4 regions of the Rhizobium sp. BK377 genome follow, and region 4 is predicted to be linked to each of the others. Evidence: predicted binding sites of a transcription regulator. Region 4 holds the regulator's gene; each other region holds the start of a gene.
What was found. The regulator LexA, encoded in region 4, represses DNA repair genes until DNA is damaged. The targets are predictions, from matches to a motif close to TGTTCNNNNTGTGTTCNG.
Positions count from the first base shown of each region.

Region 1 (3,959 bases), 1.3 Mb from region 4:
CCACGGCTCAGCTAGGGGTAGCAAACTGGGGGTAAGTCATGGCCTTGAAGATGATGCTTGCAACCGCCGTCGCCATGGCTGCGCGGTCCGTGCCTTACGCCACGTTGAAGTCATCAGGCAGGTCTTTCGTTGCGCAGGCAAGCGACGGCATGGTCCTGAAATCAACGCCGATCAATCCGGACTGGATCATCAGCGGCAATCCGCAGGCGCGCACGGCAGAACATTCCCGTGGCCATGACGAGGCATCGCTGACGGCGATCTGGGATTGCACATCAGGCGAATTCCGCTGGCGTTTCGGTTGGGACGAGACGGTCATGATCCTTGAAGGCGAGGTGCACGTCACCACTGGAGACGGCGTGGAGCGCACACTGCAGACGGGCGATGTCGCTTTCTTTGCCGGCGGCACCTGGGCGAACTGGCGGGTGGACAATTACGTTCGCAAGGTCGCCTTCCTGCGCAAGCCTTTCCCAAAGCCGCTCGCCATTGCCTATCGCCTGCGCAACCTCTTGCGCAACGGTGGCGGCACCGGCATAGCGGCCTGAAAATTGCGCCGGCGGAGGCGCCAGAAGCCATTGATTGCCGTTGCGTTTGATGCCTGACCGACCTACATCTGGGCGGCATCAGCGCAAGGGACGGAAATGGCCAAGATCAAGAACGTAGCGGTCCAGATGGACCATGTCTCCGGCATCAATATAGCGGGCGATTCCACCTTCGCCATGAGCCTTGAGGCGCAGGCGCGTGGCTACAAGCTCTTCCATTACACGCCCGACCGCCTGAGTTTGCGCGATGACAAGCTCTATGCCACCGTCGAGCCGATGGTACTGCGCGACGTCAAGGGCGATCATTATGAACTCGGAGCGCCTGAGCGCATCGACCTGTCGACCATGGATGTCGTCCTGCTGCGCCAGGACCCGCCTTTCGACATGTCCTACATCACCTCGACGCATCTGCTGGAGCGCATCCATCCGAAGACGCTCGTCGTCAATGATCCCGCCTGGGTGCGCAACTCTCCGGAAAAGATCTTCGTCACTGAATTTTCCGACCTGATGCCGAAGACGCTGATCACCAAGGATCCGGGCGAGATCCGCCGATTCCGCGACGAGATGGGCGACATCATCCTGAAGCCGCTCTACGGCAATGGCGGCGCCGGCGTTTTCCATTCCACCAAGGACGATCGCAACCTGTCCTCGCTGCTCGAAATGTTCGGCCAACTCTTCCGCGAGCCTTTCATCGCTCAGCAGTACCTGCCTGACGTGCGTAGGGGCGACAAGCGCATCATCCTCGTCGACGGTGAATTTGCCGGCGCCATAAATCGCGTCCCGGCGGAACACGATAGCCGCTCCAACATGCATGTCGGCGGTCGTGCCGAGCCGACCGAACTGACGGCACGCGAAAAGGAAATCTGCGAGCGCATCGGCCCGGCTCTGCGCGAACGCGGCTTCCTGCTCGTCGGCATCGACGTGATCGGCGATTATATGACCGAGATCAACGTGACCTCGCCGACCGGCATCCGCGAAGTGAAGAAGTTCGGCGGCGCCGATATCGCAAGCCTGTTGTGGGATGCGATCGAGCGCAAGCGCGGCTAAAGCAAAGCCAAGAACAGACCACAAAAATTGTTCTTGTCGTTCCGCCTTTGATCCCTTCCGTTCCAGGATTACAACCCGCCGCAATTTGATTGCAGCGGATAGCTGAATTCGTTCGCTTATCGTTCTTGTTTTATTCCGGCTTCCATGCCAGATTGTGACCGGCTTCATAGGTTGGGGTTCAGGGTCACGAGGCAGGGCATGGTCGCGCGCGTCAGTACGGTTGCATTTCAGGGCATTGAAGGTGTTCCGGTCGAGGTCCAGGTCATGGTCGCTCCCGGGAAAATGGGGATCCAGATCGTCGGGCTTCCGGATAAAGCGGTTGCGGAAAGCCGAGAGCGGGTGCAGGCCGCCCTGCACGCTTCCGGTCTGGCGCTGCCATCCAAGCGCGTGACCGTCAACCTTGCGCCCGCGGATCTTCCCAAAGAAGGCAGTCACTTCGACCTTCCGATCGCGCTCGGCTTGATGGCAGCTCTCGGCGCCATCCCGGCGGATGCCTTGTCCGACTATGTCGTCGTCGGCGAACTCAATCTCGATGGTACGATTGCAGCAATCGCTGGCGCTCTGCCGGCGGCAATCGGTGCCAACGCGAGTGGGAAAGGCCTGATCTGTCCGGCCGAAAGCGGATCCGAGGCCGCCTGGGCCGGGTCAGACGTCGACATTCTGGCGCCGCGGAGCCTGATAGCACTCGCCAATCATTTCCGCGGCACACAGATCCTTTCGCGCCCGGAACCGTCCATTCGCCCGAACGCCGCCAATCTGCCCGATCTCGCCGAGATCAAGGGACAGGAAAGCGCCAAGCGGGCGCTGGAAGTGGCCGCCGCCGGCGGCCATAACCTATTGATGGTTGGGCCGCCGGGCTCCGGCAAGTCGATGCTGGCTTCGAGACTGCCATCCATCCTGCCGCCGCTCTCGGCCGCCGAATTGCTTGAAGTCTCGATGATCCATTCCATCGCCGGTCAGCTCTCCGGCGGCAAGCTTTCCGACCGCAGGCCCTACCGCACGCCGCACCATTCGGCGACGATGGCCGCCCTCATCGGCGGCGGCCTGCGCGCCAGGCCAGGCGAGGCTTCGCTTGCCCATCACGGCGTGCTTTTCCTCGACGAGTTTCCGGAATTCGCACCGCAGGTGCTCGACGCCTTGCGCCAGCCGCTGGAAAGCGGCGAATGCGTCATCGCGCGCGCCAATCACCGCGTCTCCTATCCGGCGCGGATCCAGCTCATTGCCGCCATGAATCCCTGCCGCTGTGGCATGGCGGGCGAGCCCGGCCACACCTGTGCCCGAGGGCCGCGCTGCATGACCGATTATCAAGCCCGCATTTCCGGCCCGCTGATGGACCGCATCGATATCCGCATCGACGTGCCGGCCGTTTCCGCCGCCGACCTCATCCGGCCGACGGTCGCCGAAGCGAGTGCCGATGTTGCCCGGCGCGTTGCGCGTGCGCGCGACATTCAGCGCGAACGTTATGCTGCTGCAGGCGCTGTGGGCATTTCCACCAATGCAGGATGCTCGACGGCAATGATCGAGAAGTTCGCCGAGCCGGATGCTGCGGGATTGCAGTTGTTGCGAGATGCCGCGGACAAGATGAAGTTTTCGGCGCGCGGTTACCACCGCGTCCTGAAGGTCGCCCGCACGCTTGCCGATCTCGACGGCAATGAAATGGTCGGACGTATTCACCTCGCGGAGGCGATTTCCTACCGCGTTGCCGGTGCGCGGCTAACGGCAGCGGCATAAGGTTGAGTGACTGGTGAGCAGTGATAAGTGAGTAGCGGCTCACAATAATCGGCAAACCAAAGCGATTTGCGGCAGGCACCGAAAGCAGCCTCAGTCACTACTCACTACTCGCTACCCACTAATTTCCTTCAGCTTCCGAGGCCTTCAAACAACGTCGTCGAAAGATAGCGCTCGGCAAAGGACGGGATGATGACGACAATGTTCTTGCCAGCATTTTCCGGACGGCGGCCGACCTCGATTGCCGCCGTCAGCGCCGCACCAGAGGAGATGCCGACAGGCACGCCTTCGAGCCTGGCGACGAGCCGTGCCTGCTGGAATGCATCGTCATTGCTGACGGTGACGACCTCGTCATAGATGCTGGTATCGAGGATCTTCGGCGCGAAGCCTGCACCGATGCCCTGGATCTTGTGCGGGCCGGGCGTACCGCCTGACAGTACGGGCGAATCCGCCGGTTCGACGGCCACGATCCGGATATCCGGTTTGCGGCTCTTCAACACCTGGCCGACGCCGGTGATCGTGCCGCCGGTGCCGATGCCGGCAACGAAGATATCGACCGTGCCGTCGGTGTCGTTCCAGATTTCCTCGGCGGTCGTCTTGCGGTGAATTTCGGGGTTGGCCGGGTTTTCGAATTGCTGCGGAATG
Region 1 covers NZ_JACIAC010000001.1:1,443,502-1,447,460, reverse strand. The annotation lists gene FHT92_RS07150 (cupin domain-containing protein) at 39-542, shown strand; gene gshB (glutathione synthase) at 639-1,586, shown strand; gene FHT92_RS07140 (YifB family Mg chelatase-like AAA ATPase) at 1,785-3,317, shown strand; gene cysK (cysteine synthase A) at 3,446-3,959, opposite strand, start outside.
Region 1: the regulator LexA is predicted to act here: its motif matches at 1,707-1,724, upstream of FHT92_RS07140 (YifB family Mg chelatase-like AAA ATPase).

Region 2 (3,959 bases), 270 kb from region 4:
TATGACGACACGGACGATCGTGCCGGCACCAAGTTTGCGACCGCCGATCTGATCGGCGTGCCGTACCAGATCATCGCCGGTCCGCGCGCGGTCGCAAACGGCGAAGTGGAAGTAAAGAACCGCAAGACTGGCGCCCGCGAAACGATGACCATCGAGGCGGCGATCAACAGGTTTGTGGCTTAAAGTAGGACGGAGGCGAAATGGCAGAGGCAGCAGTGGACCGGAGTTCCAAATCCGGCTTGGGTCCGGCTGGCAAGCCATTCTCCACCTTCGAACGTCTGGTGGCGTGGCGTTATCTGCGCGCCCGCCGCAAGGAGGCTTTTATATCGGTCATTGCCGGCTTCTCCTTCGTCGGCATCATGCTGGGTGTTGCAACGCTGATCATAGTCATGGCCGTGATGAACGGGTTCCGCACGGAACTCGTCTCCCGCATCCTCGGCATCAACGGCCACATGATCATCCAGCCAGTCGATGGTCCCTTCACCGACTATGCGGACCTCGTGAAGAAATTCGAGGCGGTGCCCGGTATCAAGATGGCGCTGCCATTGGTGGAGGGCCAGGTGCTGGCCTCTTCGCAGACGGGCGGCAGCACTGGCGCGCTCGTGCGCGGCACTCGGGCCGAAGACCTGACCAAGCTCAAGACGGTTTCCGATAACATCAAGTCCGGCGATATGGTGGGTTTTGCCGCGGGCGACGGCGTTCTGGTCGGAAGCCGCATGGCCGATCAGCTGGGACTGCGGGCGGGCGACCTGATTACGCTGACATCACCGGAGGGTGACGTAACGCCGATGGGTGTCAATCCGCGTATCAAGTCCTACAAAATTTCCGGCCTCTTCGAGATCGGCATGTCGGAATACGATGCCTCGATCATCTATATGCCACTCGAGGAATCGCAGCTTTATTTCAATGCCGACGGGCTGGTGCAGTCGATCGAACTCTTCGTCAACAACCCTGATGATATCGACAATCTGAGGCCCAAGGTGGAGGAGGCGGCCGGCCGGCAGATCGCCATCACCGACTGGCGCCAGCGCAACCAGACCTTCTTCTCCGCCCTGCAGGTCGAGCGCAATGTGATGTTCATGATCCTGACGCTGATCGTGCTCGTCGCTGCGCTTAACATCATCTCCGGTCTCATCATGCTGGTGAAAGACAAGGGCAGCGATATCGCGATCCTGCGTACCATGGGCGCAAGCTCCGGCGCCATCATGCGCATCTTCTTTATGACGGGGGCTGCGATCGGCATCGTCGGCACGATCGCCGGCGTGCTGCTCGGCGTGTTCGTCTGCATCAACATCGAATCCATCCGCCAGTTCTTCTCCTGGGTATCGGGCACAGTGCTTTTCGATCCGCAGCTCTATTTCCTGAGCCAGTTGCCGGCGGAAATGGATGTGAGCGAAACAGTTTCTGTCGTCATCATGGCGCTGACGCTCTCTTTCATCGCGACGATCTTCCCCGCCTGGCGCGCCTCCCGCCTCGACCCCGTCCAGGCCCTCCGTTACGAATAGGCCGGGACCAAGGTCATGCATGATCCAAGGCCAAATCCAAGGAATGCCGCATTCATGAAACGCAACGTCGTTCTCAAGCTTTCGGGCGTCGAGCGCCATTACGGACAGGGCGAAACGCTGCTGACCATCCTCAAGGGCGCGGATTTCTCGCTGACGAGCGGTGAGATGGTGGCGCTGGTTGCACCGTCAGGGACGGGCAAGTCGACGCTTTTGCATGTGGCGGGCCTGCTGGAGCATCCTGATGGCGGAGAAGTCACGGTCAACGGCCGCCCCTGTGATGGCCTCTCCGATGACAAGCGCACTGCCATCCGCCGCGGCGAGATCGGCTTTGTTTATCAGTTCCATCACCTGCTGCCGGAATTCTCGGCGCAGGAGAACATCATGATGCCGCAGCTCATCGCCGGCCTCTCATGGAAGGAAGCGAGCGAGCGGGCAAAGATGCTTCTGGATTATATGCGCATCGGCCACCGCGGTACGCATCGCCCAGGCGAGCTTTCCGGCGGTGAGCAGCAGCGCGTGGCCATTGCGCGCGCCGTTGCCAATGCGCCGAGCCTGCTTCTGGCGGACGAGCCGACCGGCAATCTCGACCCGGAAACCGCGAGCTATGTCTTCGACGCTCTGGAGGCTCTGGTGCGTCAGTCCGGCCTTGCCGCGCTGATCGCCACACACAACCACGAGCTTGCCCGGCGCATGGACCGGCGCGTCACGATCTCCGACGGCAAGGTCGTGGATTTCTGATCATCAGGGGATAATCAGCCCGCCGCGATAATCGAGCTCATAGGCCTTTTGACCATCGACAAGGATGAATTCGTGGCCACGGAAATGCGTGCAGTCGCCTTCGCTCGCATCGACATAGCGCCCCAGCGAATGATCGAAGACCATGCCGCCGAGGAAGCGGCCCTGCTTGTAGAGCTGTGACAGCGCGGCGCTAATGATCGCGCCGGCGACAGTTCCGTCGATGATATCGGGCTCGATGATCCGCCCGAAATAGTTCATCACCCAGACCGGTTTTTCCTCCAGCCACACGACTTCCTGACCGGCAAAATCCGTACCGCCGAAATAGCTGTCCAGATAGCGCCAGATGCCGCGCTTGTAGCTAAGGTCATGGGCGCCGATCCGATAGGAAGGCTGGGCCTTGGCGCCGGCAACATATGTCCGCGATTTGGCTTCGACAATGAAGCTGTTGAGTTCCAGAACGTTCATAGTCCCTCTGCTCCGATGTTAACCATGTCCCGCAGAAGCGGGGTGGAATCCTGTTGACAACGGAACATACATCGAACAAACTAAAAACATAAGAGCAAAGGAGAGCCAGATGACTGACATGATCCGTGATATCGCAGCATTCACCTCCATCGCAATGTTCGTTGCCAGCTTCTCGCTGATCGTGATGGCAATGTAAGAATTCAGGGGATCGCATGGCAGCCATGCGGTCCCGAAGTAGGACTTTTTCTGGACAGAATCGCCTTCGATGCCGACAATGCGCATTCTTCATTGATGCAGTTGGAAGGGCACGTCATGGCGGATGCGGAACAGGGTGCGATCGGCGGAAAGCCAGGCTTCGTGCATCTGAGGGTTCATTCCGCCTATTCCCTGCTTGAAGGCGCATTGCCTCTCAAAAAGATCCTCTACAAGGCAGCGAGCGACAATCAGCCAGCCATTGCCATCACCGATACCAACAATCTCTTCGTCGCCCTGGAGTTTTCCCAGAAAGCGATGGATGACGGGCTCCAGCCAATCATCGGCTGCCAGGTATCGATCGATATGGAAGACGGCCTCGAAACCGAAAAGCGGGGAGGTCAGCAGGCGCTGGTCAAGCTACCTTCCATCGTACTTCTGTCCGCGACCGACGCAGGCTATGAGCGGCTGGTCGATCTTGTCAGCCGCGCCTATCTCGGCGGCGAGGGCAACTCGACAATTCACATCCGCGCCTCGTGGCTGGATGAGATCGGCACGGAAGGCCTGATAGCGTTGACGGGTGCCTCGACCGGGCCGATCGACATGCCGCTCAAGGACGGTCATGCCGCGCATGCGGAGACCCGGCTCCTGACGCTGAAGCGCATCTTCGGCGATCGGCTCTATGTGGAACTGCAGCGGCACGGCACCTACGACAAGCGCCACGAACAGAAGATTGTCGGCCTCGCCTATAAGCACGACCTGCCGCTGGTCGCGACCAATGAAGCCTTCTTCCCGACGCGTGACGATTATGATGCCCACGACGCGCTGATGGCGGTCGCTCACAACGCCATTGTTTCCGACGACAGCCGATTCCGTCTATCTCCGGATCACTACCTGAAGAGCCGCGCCGAAATGGAAAAGCTCTTCGCCGATCTCCCGGAGGCATTGGAAAACACCGTCGAGATCGCCCGGCGCTGCTCCTTCGTTCTGAAGACCCGCAAGCCGATCCTGCCGCGCTTCACTGGCGCCACGGACGATCCTGAAGAGGCCGAACGCGCC
Region 2 covers NZ_JACIAC010000001.1:364,265-368,223, reverse strand. The annotation lists gene proS (proline--tRNA ligase) at 1-183, shown strand, start outside; gene FHT92_RS01845 (lipoprotein-releasing ABC transporter permease subunit) at 201-1,505, shown strand; gene FHT92_RS01840 (ABC transporter ATP-binding protein) at 1,560-2,243, shown strand; gene FHT92_RS01835 (DUF5680 domain-containing protein) at 2,247-2,708, opposite strand; gene dnaE (DNA polymerase III subunit alpha) at 3,021-3,959, shown strand, end outside.
Region 2: the regulator LexA is predicted to act here: its motif matches at 2,769-2,786, upstream of FHT92_RS01835 (DUF5680 domain-containing protein).

Region 3 (3,959 bases), 1.1 Mb from region 4:
TGCAGCCGTCATCGACAAAGACCGCAATCCAAAATGGTCGCCGCCGACGATCGCCCTGGTCAATGATGAAATGATTGGCCGCTTCTTCGAACCGGCCAAGCCGCCGCTCGCGCTCTGACCCTGCTGGTCGGAGAGGCCTCAACGCCACATGCCCCGCATGCGTGCGCCGACATCGATGCGCACCTGCCGCGCCTGCTGGGCGGCTGCCGTATCGGTCTTGGCCTGCGGCCAGCCGCAGACTTCGAAGAATTGCAGCAGTGTCGCGGGAATGAAGCGGCTGCGCGACGCATAGACATGCCGGTCGCCTTGCGAATTCTGACCATAGGTGAAGAAGCGCTGCGGTACGACGAGATCGAGGCTATCCTTGGCGCGTGTCATCGCCACGTAGAGCAGCCTGCGCTCTTCTTCGATTTCCGCAGTCGTGCCGACGGCGAGATCTGAAGGGATGCAGCCGTCGATGACGTTCAGCATGAAGACCTTGGTCCATTCCTGCCCCTTGGCCGAATGGATGGTCGAAAGGATGAGATAGTCCTCGTCGAGCAGCGGCACTCCTGCCTGGTCCGAGGTCGCATCCGGCGGATCGAGCGTAAGCTCCGTCAGAAAGCGCTCGCGCGAGGCATAGCCGCCAGCGATCTGTTCGAGCTGTATGAGATCGGCAAGCCTTGCGCTCGCATCTTCATGCAGTCGTTCCAGATGCGGCTCATACCATTGCCGCACCAGTTCGATCTCGGCAGGCCAGCCGGCCTTGCCGGTCTTCAGTTCCTGCATGGTGGAAACGAAGGATGTCCAGTCCTCGCCCGAGCGTGGCGGCGCGGGCATGGCGGCGAGAGCCATCACCGGGCTCGGGTCCTCGGCCATATGGTCCAGCACCTTCTGCGCCGTGGAAGGCCCAATACCCGGCAAGATCTGCATCAGCCGGAAACCCGCCACCCGGTCGCGCGGGTTCTGGGCGAAGCGAAGCGCTGCCAACATGTCCTTCACATGCGCGCTGTCGAGGAATTTGAGCCCACCAAACTTCACGAAGGGAATGTTGCGGCGCGTCAGTTCGACTTCCAGCGGGCCGCTGTGATGTGAGGCGCGGAAGAGCACGGCCTGGCTCTTCAGCTTCACGCCCTCCTCGCGATTGTCGAGGATCTTGTCGGCCACATAGCGCGCCTGATCGTTTTCGTCGCGCACCGTCACCAGCCGCGGCCGCTCCGGCGATTCCCGCTCCGTCCAGAGGTTCTTGGTGAAACGCTCGGAGGCAAGATCGATGACTGCGTTGGCGGCGGCAAGGATCGGCTGCGTCGAGCGGTAGTTACGGTCGAGCGTGACGATATTGGCAGCCGGACTGAAAGAGGCCGGAAAATCAAGGATATTGCGCACCGTCGCCGCGCGGAACGAATAGATCGACTGCGCGTCGTCGCCGACGACGGTCAGGCCTTGGCCGGTCGGTTTCAAAGCAAGCAGGATCGAAGACTGCAGCTTGTTGGTGTCCTGATACTCGTCAACAAGGACATGGTCGAAGCGGCTGCCGATATCCTCGGCAATCATGGGCTCGGCCACCATCTGCGCCCAGTAGAGCAGCAGGTCATCGTAATCGAGCACATTCTGGCTCTGTTTCGACTCGACATAACAGGCGAAAAGCTCGCGAAGCTGGTTTTCCCAGGTGGAGCACCAGGGAAAGGCGTCACGAAGCACCAAGGGCAGCTCGGTTTCGGAGTTCACCGCCCGCGAATAGATCGCAAGGCAGGTGCCCTTCGTCGGAAACCGGCTTTCGGTCCTGGAGAAGCCGAGATCGTGGCGCACGAGGTTCATCAGATCGGCGCTGTCTTCCCGGTCATGGATGGAAAAGGCCGGGTCTATGCCGATCTGTTCGGCATAGTCGCGCAAGAGCCGCGCGCCGATACCGTGGAAAGTGCCGCTCCAGGCGAGCGCATCGGCCATGATGCCGGAATTCTTTCCGAGCACCTCGCCGCAGATACGCTCGACGCGCCGGCCCATTTCGGCTGCAGCCCGGCGGGAAAAGGTCATCAGCAGGATACGACGCGGATCGGCGCCCTTGAGGATGAGATGCGCGACGCGATGGGCAAGCGTATTCGTCTTGCCGGAGCCGGCGCCGGCGATGACCAGCAGCGGCCCGGCCACATGGCTGCCGTCTGTGAGTGTGCCGTGCTCCACGGCCATGCGCTGCTGGGGATTGAGTCTTTCGAGATACATCCAGCCGTCCGGTTGGGCTTCGCGGGAGAATCAGCGCCTGCGAATAAAATCAGATGTTCCTTGGATGTTCTCGATTGGCGCCGCTGTCAAGCACGCGCGGGTTGCCATGCACTATTGCGGGAAGTCCGGCACGATCTCGCGCCGCACCAGCTTCAGGCTGCGGTCGGGCTGGAGAATATAGGTTTCGTAGACGCGCTGACCCTGCTGATCGTAGAAATCATTGTGGACGGCGCTGCCGATCGGCGATTTCGTCAGCTTGGTGCCTGGTTGCCCGCCATAGGTGATGCTGCCGGGAATGGGCTCCAGCGCAGGCGCATCCGCGGCTGAACAGCCGGCCAGCAGAGGTGCGGCCAGAAGGATCGTGGCAAGAAGGGCAGACACCAGCGCTTTCATCACTATTTCCTCGGCGGCAATTGCCTGGGGCTTCTGCCGATGGCTCCGGCGGGGACGTGAGTGTCCGAGCACCGCCATCGCGGCGACTATGCATCCGGCCGGCTGCGGAGGGCAACAAACGTCGTCCTCTTGCGTTAGGTTCCTGTCAGCCAACGTCAAGAACGGTCATGGTGATGCGGTTTTACGGCTCTGCAATTCACGAGGAAGCCTGGATGCAGGACCACAACGCTGCCGCCAAGCGCGCGTCCACGGAAAGCGCCCTGCATGCCGCAGCCGATCTCGATGCGGCCGAAATCATCGTCTCCACCATCGGCCCCTGCGTCATTCTCGAAGGTTTCGTACGCCAATGGGGCGACAGCGAGCGGGCCTTGGCAATCGCCGAGGACGTTGTCGGAAGCGGCAACGTGCATTGCCGTCTGCTGGTGAGATAAATCGCCATCTGCCCCGGAGTCACTTCCAAGGAACCAACTCGCCGTCTCGCGTGTTGAAAAGCTGGTTTCAATGCAGGAGATAATAATGCAAACGCTTATCCGTCTGTGGGCCGCGGTCCTTCTTCTTGGGTGTGGCGCTTTTGCCGGCTCCGCCTATGCCTCGCTCGAAACCGACATCAATTATTCGGCCTTGCCGAAAGACGAAACTGCGCTGAATGAATATACCAGCGCCACCATCTGCAAGCGTATTGAACCGCATTACCTGCCGTCCTTCATCCGTGCCGCAGATGGCACAATCATCGGCGTGGGATATATTCAGGTCATAGAGGAGAATACTTCGAATTGTTGATCAAATATTCCGACGTTTTTTTGAGGGGGCTCGTCTGCAGTCTCCCGCAGAGGGTGACGAGCCTCTAACCATCATCATGACGGCTGGCCTCGTTCTATTGATGAACAGATGAATGGCGCAATGTTTTTCGAGACAAAGCCCTGCGCCAGCTCCGTGCCGGGTTAAGTGAAAATTAAGCATTGCTTCGTTTCGGAACAGGTCGGACTTTTTAGGTCCGATATCGCCGCTGAAAGCTTAATGCACTTTAAGCTTTGCTTCCTCCGCCGCCGCCATAAACTCCGCGCGGGCCTCTTCGACGGTCTTTCTTCCATCGAGTGCGGCGCGGCAGGCGCTGCGTGCCTTCAGATATTTCAATCCGCGCACGGCAGGCCAATGTTCGGCAAGGCATGCCAGAGCATCGAATGGTCCGTTAACCGTGCGCGCTCCCGCTCCTTCGAAACCTACCTTGATCGGACTATTCCATCGTTCAGTCGCCATCGACGCTCCTCCAGCATGTCCCGATAGAAACATTGAATGACGCCTTCGGGTTCCTCCGCAAAGGCTTCAGAATGCTAATATTCTAGCGAGATTTTTGCCGGCAGCAATGG
Region 3 covers NZ_JACIAC010000001.1:1,192,602-1,196,560, reverse strand. The annotation lists gene FHT92_RS05955 (enoyl-CoA hydratase/isomerase family protein) at 1-118, shown strand, start outside; gene FHT92_RS05950 (ATP-dependent helicase) at 139-2,199, opposite strand; gene FHT92_RS05945 (hypothetical protein) at 2,311-2,592, opposite strand; gene FHT92_RS05940 (BON domain-containing protein) at 2,760-3,023, shown strand; gene FHT92_RS05935 (hypothetical protein) at 3,109-3,372, shown strand; gene FHT92_RS05930 (DUF982 domain-containing protein) at 3,607-3,849, opposite strand.
Region 3: the regulator LexA is predicted to act here: its motif matches at 2,254-2,271, upstream of FHT92_RS05950 (ATP-dependent helicase).

Region 4 (3,959 bases):
GGAATCGCCCTGCCCACCCGGCTGAGCAACGGAATGGGTGGCATCAAAGATCACAGGAGCGCCCATCCCCGCCATGATCGGCAGGGAGCGCATATCGGACACCAGAGTATTGTAGCCGAAGGAAACGCCTCGCTCGCAGAGCAATACATTCGGATTGCCGCTAGCATTCAGCTTGCCCAGCACGTTCTTCATGTCCCAGGGGGCGAGGAACTGGCCCTTCTTGACATTGACGGCACGACCCGTCTTGGCCGCGGCAACCAGAAGATCCGTCTGGCGGCAGAGGAAGGCTGGAATCTGTAGTACATCGACGGTTTCGGCGACAACAGCGCATTGTTCTGCCGTGTGAACGTCCGTCAGGACGGGAAAGCCGAACTCCTTCTTGAGATCGGCAAAAACTTCCATTGCCTTTTCCAAGCCGATACCGCGCTTGGCGGAAATAGAGGTACGGTTCGCCTTGTCATAGGAGGTCTTGTAGACGAGGCCGATGTCGAGCTTGGCGCACAACTCCTTCAGCGTGCCACCAACCATGAAAGCATGCTCGCGGCTTTCCATCTGGCACGGGCCTGCGATGAGCGAAAGCTTGGCGGAATTGGAAAACAGAACCTGGCCAGCGCCTTCGCCGATCCGGACCTCTGCATTGGTAGTGGAGCTCATGATGTTTCCTCGAAGGCGAAGAGCACGCCCTGTCCGGGCGTGGGCTTCACCAGAATACGGTTGCCCTTGCGTGTATAGGTCACCCCGTTAGCAGCCAAATGCGCTTCTGTCACGGCCAGATCGCCGACGGCAAAGAGGACGGCCCGGCCGCGCAGGCCGCGATCGGTATCCGGTATCACCAGATCGTAGTAGGCCTCCAGCCCCTCAGGGGTCATCAGGCTGATTTTCGCTTTTCCGGTAGGGACGTCCAGCCCGAAACTCGTTTCCTCCGCAGAGGCAGCTTTTGCGGCCGTGCGAACGAACTCGCTGAAGGCTGCCGGCTCCTGCGCGGTGAGAACAATCTCGGCAATGTTTGTCACGCCGTTGGCATGAGTCTCCAGCGCGCTGCGGTCGGCAGGAAGCGGGTTGACGCGCTCGACAGCGAAGAGAAAGAAATCCGGCGCCCGGAGATCGCCGGCAAAAGCGAGCCGAAAGCCGGCAACGCTTTCGGTACCATCAGGCATTTTCACAGGACGTTCGAACTGCAGCACAGAACCTGCACTTATGCCGTCCCTCGCGAACCGAGCATGTTCATGCCTCGCATCCGCTGTCGCGAAGGCGATGGCGGACAGTCCCTCGCCGCCGCAGCGGAAGCGGAAAGCCTGGTTGCGGGCAGTAAAAACATTCCCCTCACGCGCCGTCTCCTCGCTTTCCTCCACACTCGCCACACCCAACGGCTCGATATAGGTTTTATCGGCGAAGAAAACGCAGGCATTTTCCGTGCCAAAGGGATGTCGGGCATCGGGCGCGACGGTAAAGCCAAGCTTGCCCAGCCTTTCGCGCGCAAGATCAATATCGGTAACCGGCAAAACGAGATGATCGATCGGAAGCGTTTCTTGGCTCATCAGTTCCCTCCAGCAACTACAAGGAGATGTGCTTCAGCAAGCGCCATGAGACAAGGCCGGGAAGGCTTGGGGGCCAAGAAAAATAAAATTCTCGACAGAATGAACAGAAGTTTTACGAAAATTTAGCTACTTGCAGAACACATATGGAACATATAGTGTCCGTTCTGGATTTGTTTCAAGATGGGGTTAGACGCCATGCTTACGCGCAAACAACAGGAACTCCTTCTTTTCATTCACGAAAGGATGAAGGAGTCAGGCGTTCCGCCGTCTTTCGACGAAATGAAGGACGCTCTGGATCTGGCCTCAAAATCCGGTATCCATCGGCTGATCACGGCGCTCGAGGAACGCGGTTTCATTCGCCGGCTTCCGAACCGGGCTCGTGCGCTCGAAGTCATCAAATTGCCGGAAGCCTATAACCCAAGCCTGCAGCAGCGGCGCGGCTTTTCGCCGAGCGTCATCGAGGGCAGTCTTGGCAAACCCCAGCCGGTGGCACCTCCTGCCTCGGCAAAGCCCGCACCCGCGGCCGATAACAGCAATGCGGTCTCCGTTCCCGTCATGGGCCGCATCGCTGCCGGTGTTCCGATCTCGGCAATCCAGAACAATACGCATGACATCACCGTTCCCGCCGATATGCTGGGTTCAGGCGAGCATTATGCCCTCGAAGTTCGCGGCGACTCGATGATCGAAGCCGGGATTTTCGATGGCGACACGGTTATTATCCGCAATGGCAGCACCGCCAATCCGGGCGATATCGTCGTCGCGCTGGTCGATGACGAGGAAGCCACGCTCAAGCGCTTCCGCCGCAAGGGCGCATCGATTGCGCTCGAGGCAGCAAACCCTGCTTACGAGACCCGCATTTTTCCACCGGACCGTGTCAAGGTCCAGGGCAAGCTCGTCGGCCTCATTCGCCGCTATCACTGACCGGCGACAGGCTGGCGTCTGCGAATGTGTTGCTGCGCCAGTCATAGGCGCGGTGGCGCATCCAAGGGCGCCGCAATGTGTCGAATGCGATTGCGACCTCCGCTCCTTTATCGGTGAATCGAAGTTCAACAGAACCCGTCTTGCGCAGCGTTTCGCCGGTAAAGAGCAGCGCGCCGGAACGGCAACGGTCGAAGCGCAATCGAACAGCGGTCACGACAATATCAGCCGTATCACAGGCGGGCCCGAGATAGGCAGCATTGTCGATGACGGTCAGTTTCTTTCCATTGCCGAGCAAGGCGGTGCACCAGGCGCTCTTCAGGCAGGAGAAGCGTGAAGGGCGACCGGTGGCAACTGACTGTTTCATCGCCTCTCTCGCTTCATCCTGTTGTTCTGGCGAGAGCTGCAGCCTTTTGCCGTCTGGCGCAGTGGGTGGCGCCTTGGCAACTTGGAGCATAACCGGCTTCTGATGCTCTTCGATCGCAAGTGCCCTCTGCCATTGTTCGAAGATGAAGGCGGGCGGCTTTTCACGGTTCGAAGCCATCGCCTGTCCGTCGATTATAGCGACTAGGCCGCCATCTTCGGAAATGGCGATGTCGGGCATCGCTTGTGACGGAAGCAGCACTACAGCAAGCGTTGAGACCGCCACAATTGCGGTTCCCATGTGCTGCAGACGGGTTCTGAGCAGGGTCAGCAGCAGAAAGCCGAAGACGGCTGCCGGGAAGTACCAACCGGGCAAGCGGCCCACATCAATATTGCCACCCCAGCCCGATACCGTCGTTGCGATTTTTATCACCAGATCAAGCCCGAAGCCTGCAACCTGCCATACCGGACCATCAAGGCCAAAAGGCATCAGCAGCATCGCCAGCATCCCGGCCGGCATGACGATGAAGGAAATAACCGGCATAGCCGCGAGATTTGCCGGCAGGCCATAGGCAGTCAGGCGGTGGAAATGCTCGATCGAAAACAGTGCCGTCGAGAAACCACCGATCAACGACGTCAGGAAGACGCCCCCGAAGAATCCGCCGACGACGAAGAAGGGTTTCATGATCGGCAGCTTGGCAAAGGCATTCTCCCGCATCGGGCGCCCCTTCCAGAGATCGTAGCCGGCAACCAGGGCAAGCGTCGCGGCGAAAGACATCTGGAAGCTTGGTCCGAGCACTTCCGATGGCGAGACGGCGAGGATCACGAGAGCGGAAAGCGCCACGTTTCTGAGACTGATCGACGGACGGTCGAAGAAGACGGCTACCAGCATGATCGCCATCATGATGAAGGCGCGTTCGGCGGAGACGGCAAAACCCGAGATCAGATAGTAGGCCGTCACCGCAGCGAGCGCGCCGGCCGCCGCGATCTTCTTGGTCGGCCATGCCTGGGCAATGCCGGGAAACAGGCTGAGAATGACGCGGAGGCCGACAAAGAAGATGCCGGCGGAGAGCGCCATGTTGAGACCGGAGATCGCGATGATATGCGCAAGGCCGGATTGCCGCAGCGCTTCCGTCGTTT
Region 4 covers NZ_JACIAC010000001.1:98,302-102,260, forward strand. The annotation lists gene kdsA (3-deoxy-8-phosphooctulonate synthase) at 1-654, opposite strand, end outside; gene FHT92_RS00460 (VOC family protein) at 651-1,538, opposite strand; gene lexA (transcriptional repressor LexA) at 1,734-2,459, shown strand; gene FHT92_RS00470 (ComEC/Rec2 family competence protein) at 2,440-3,959, opposite strand, start outside.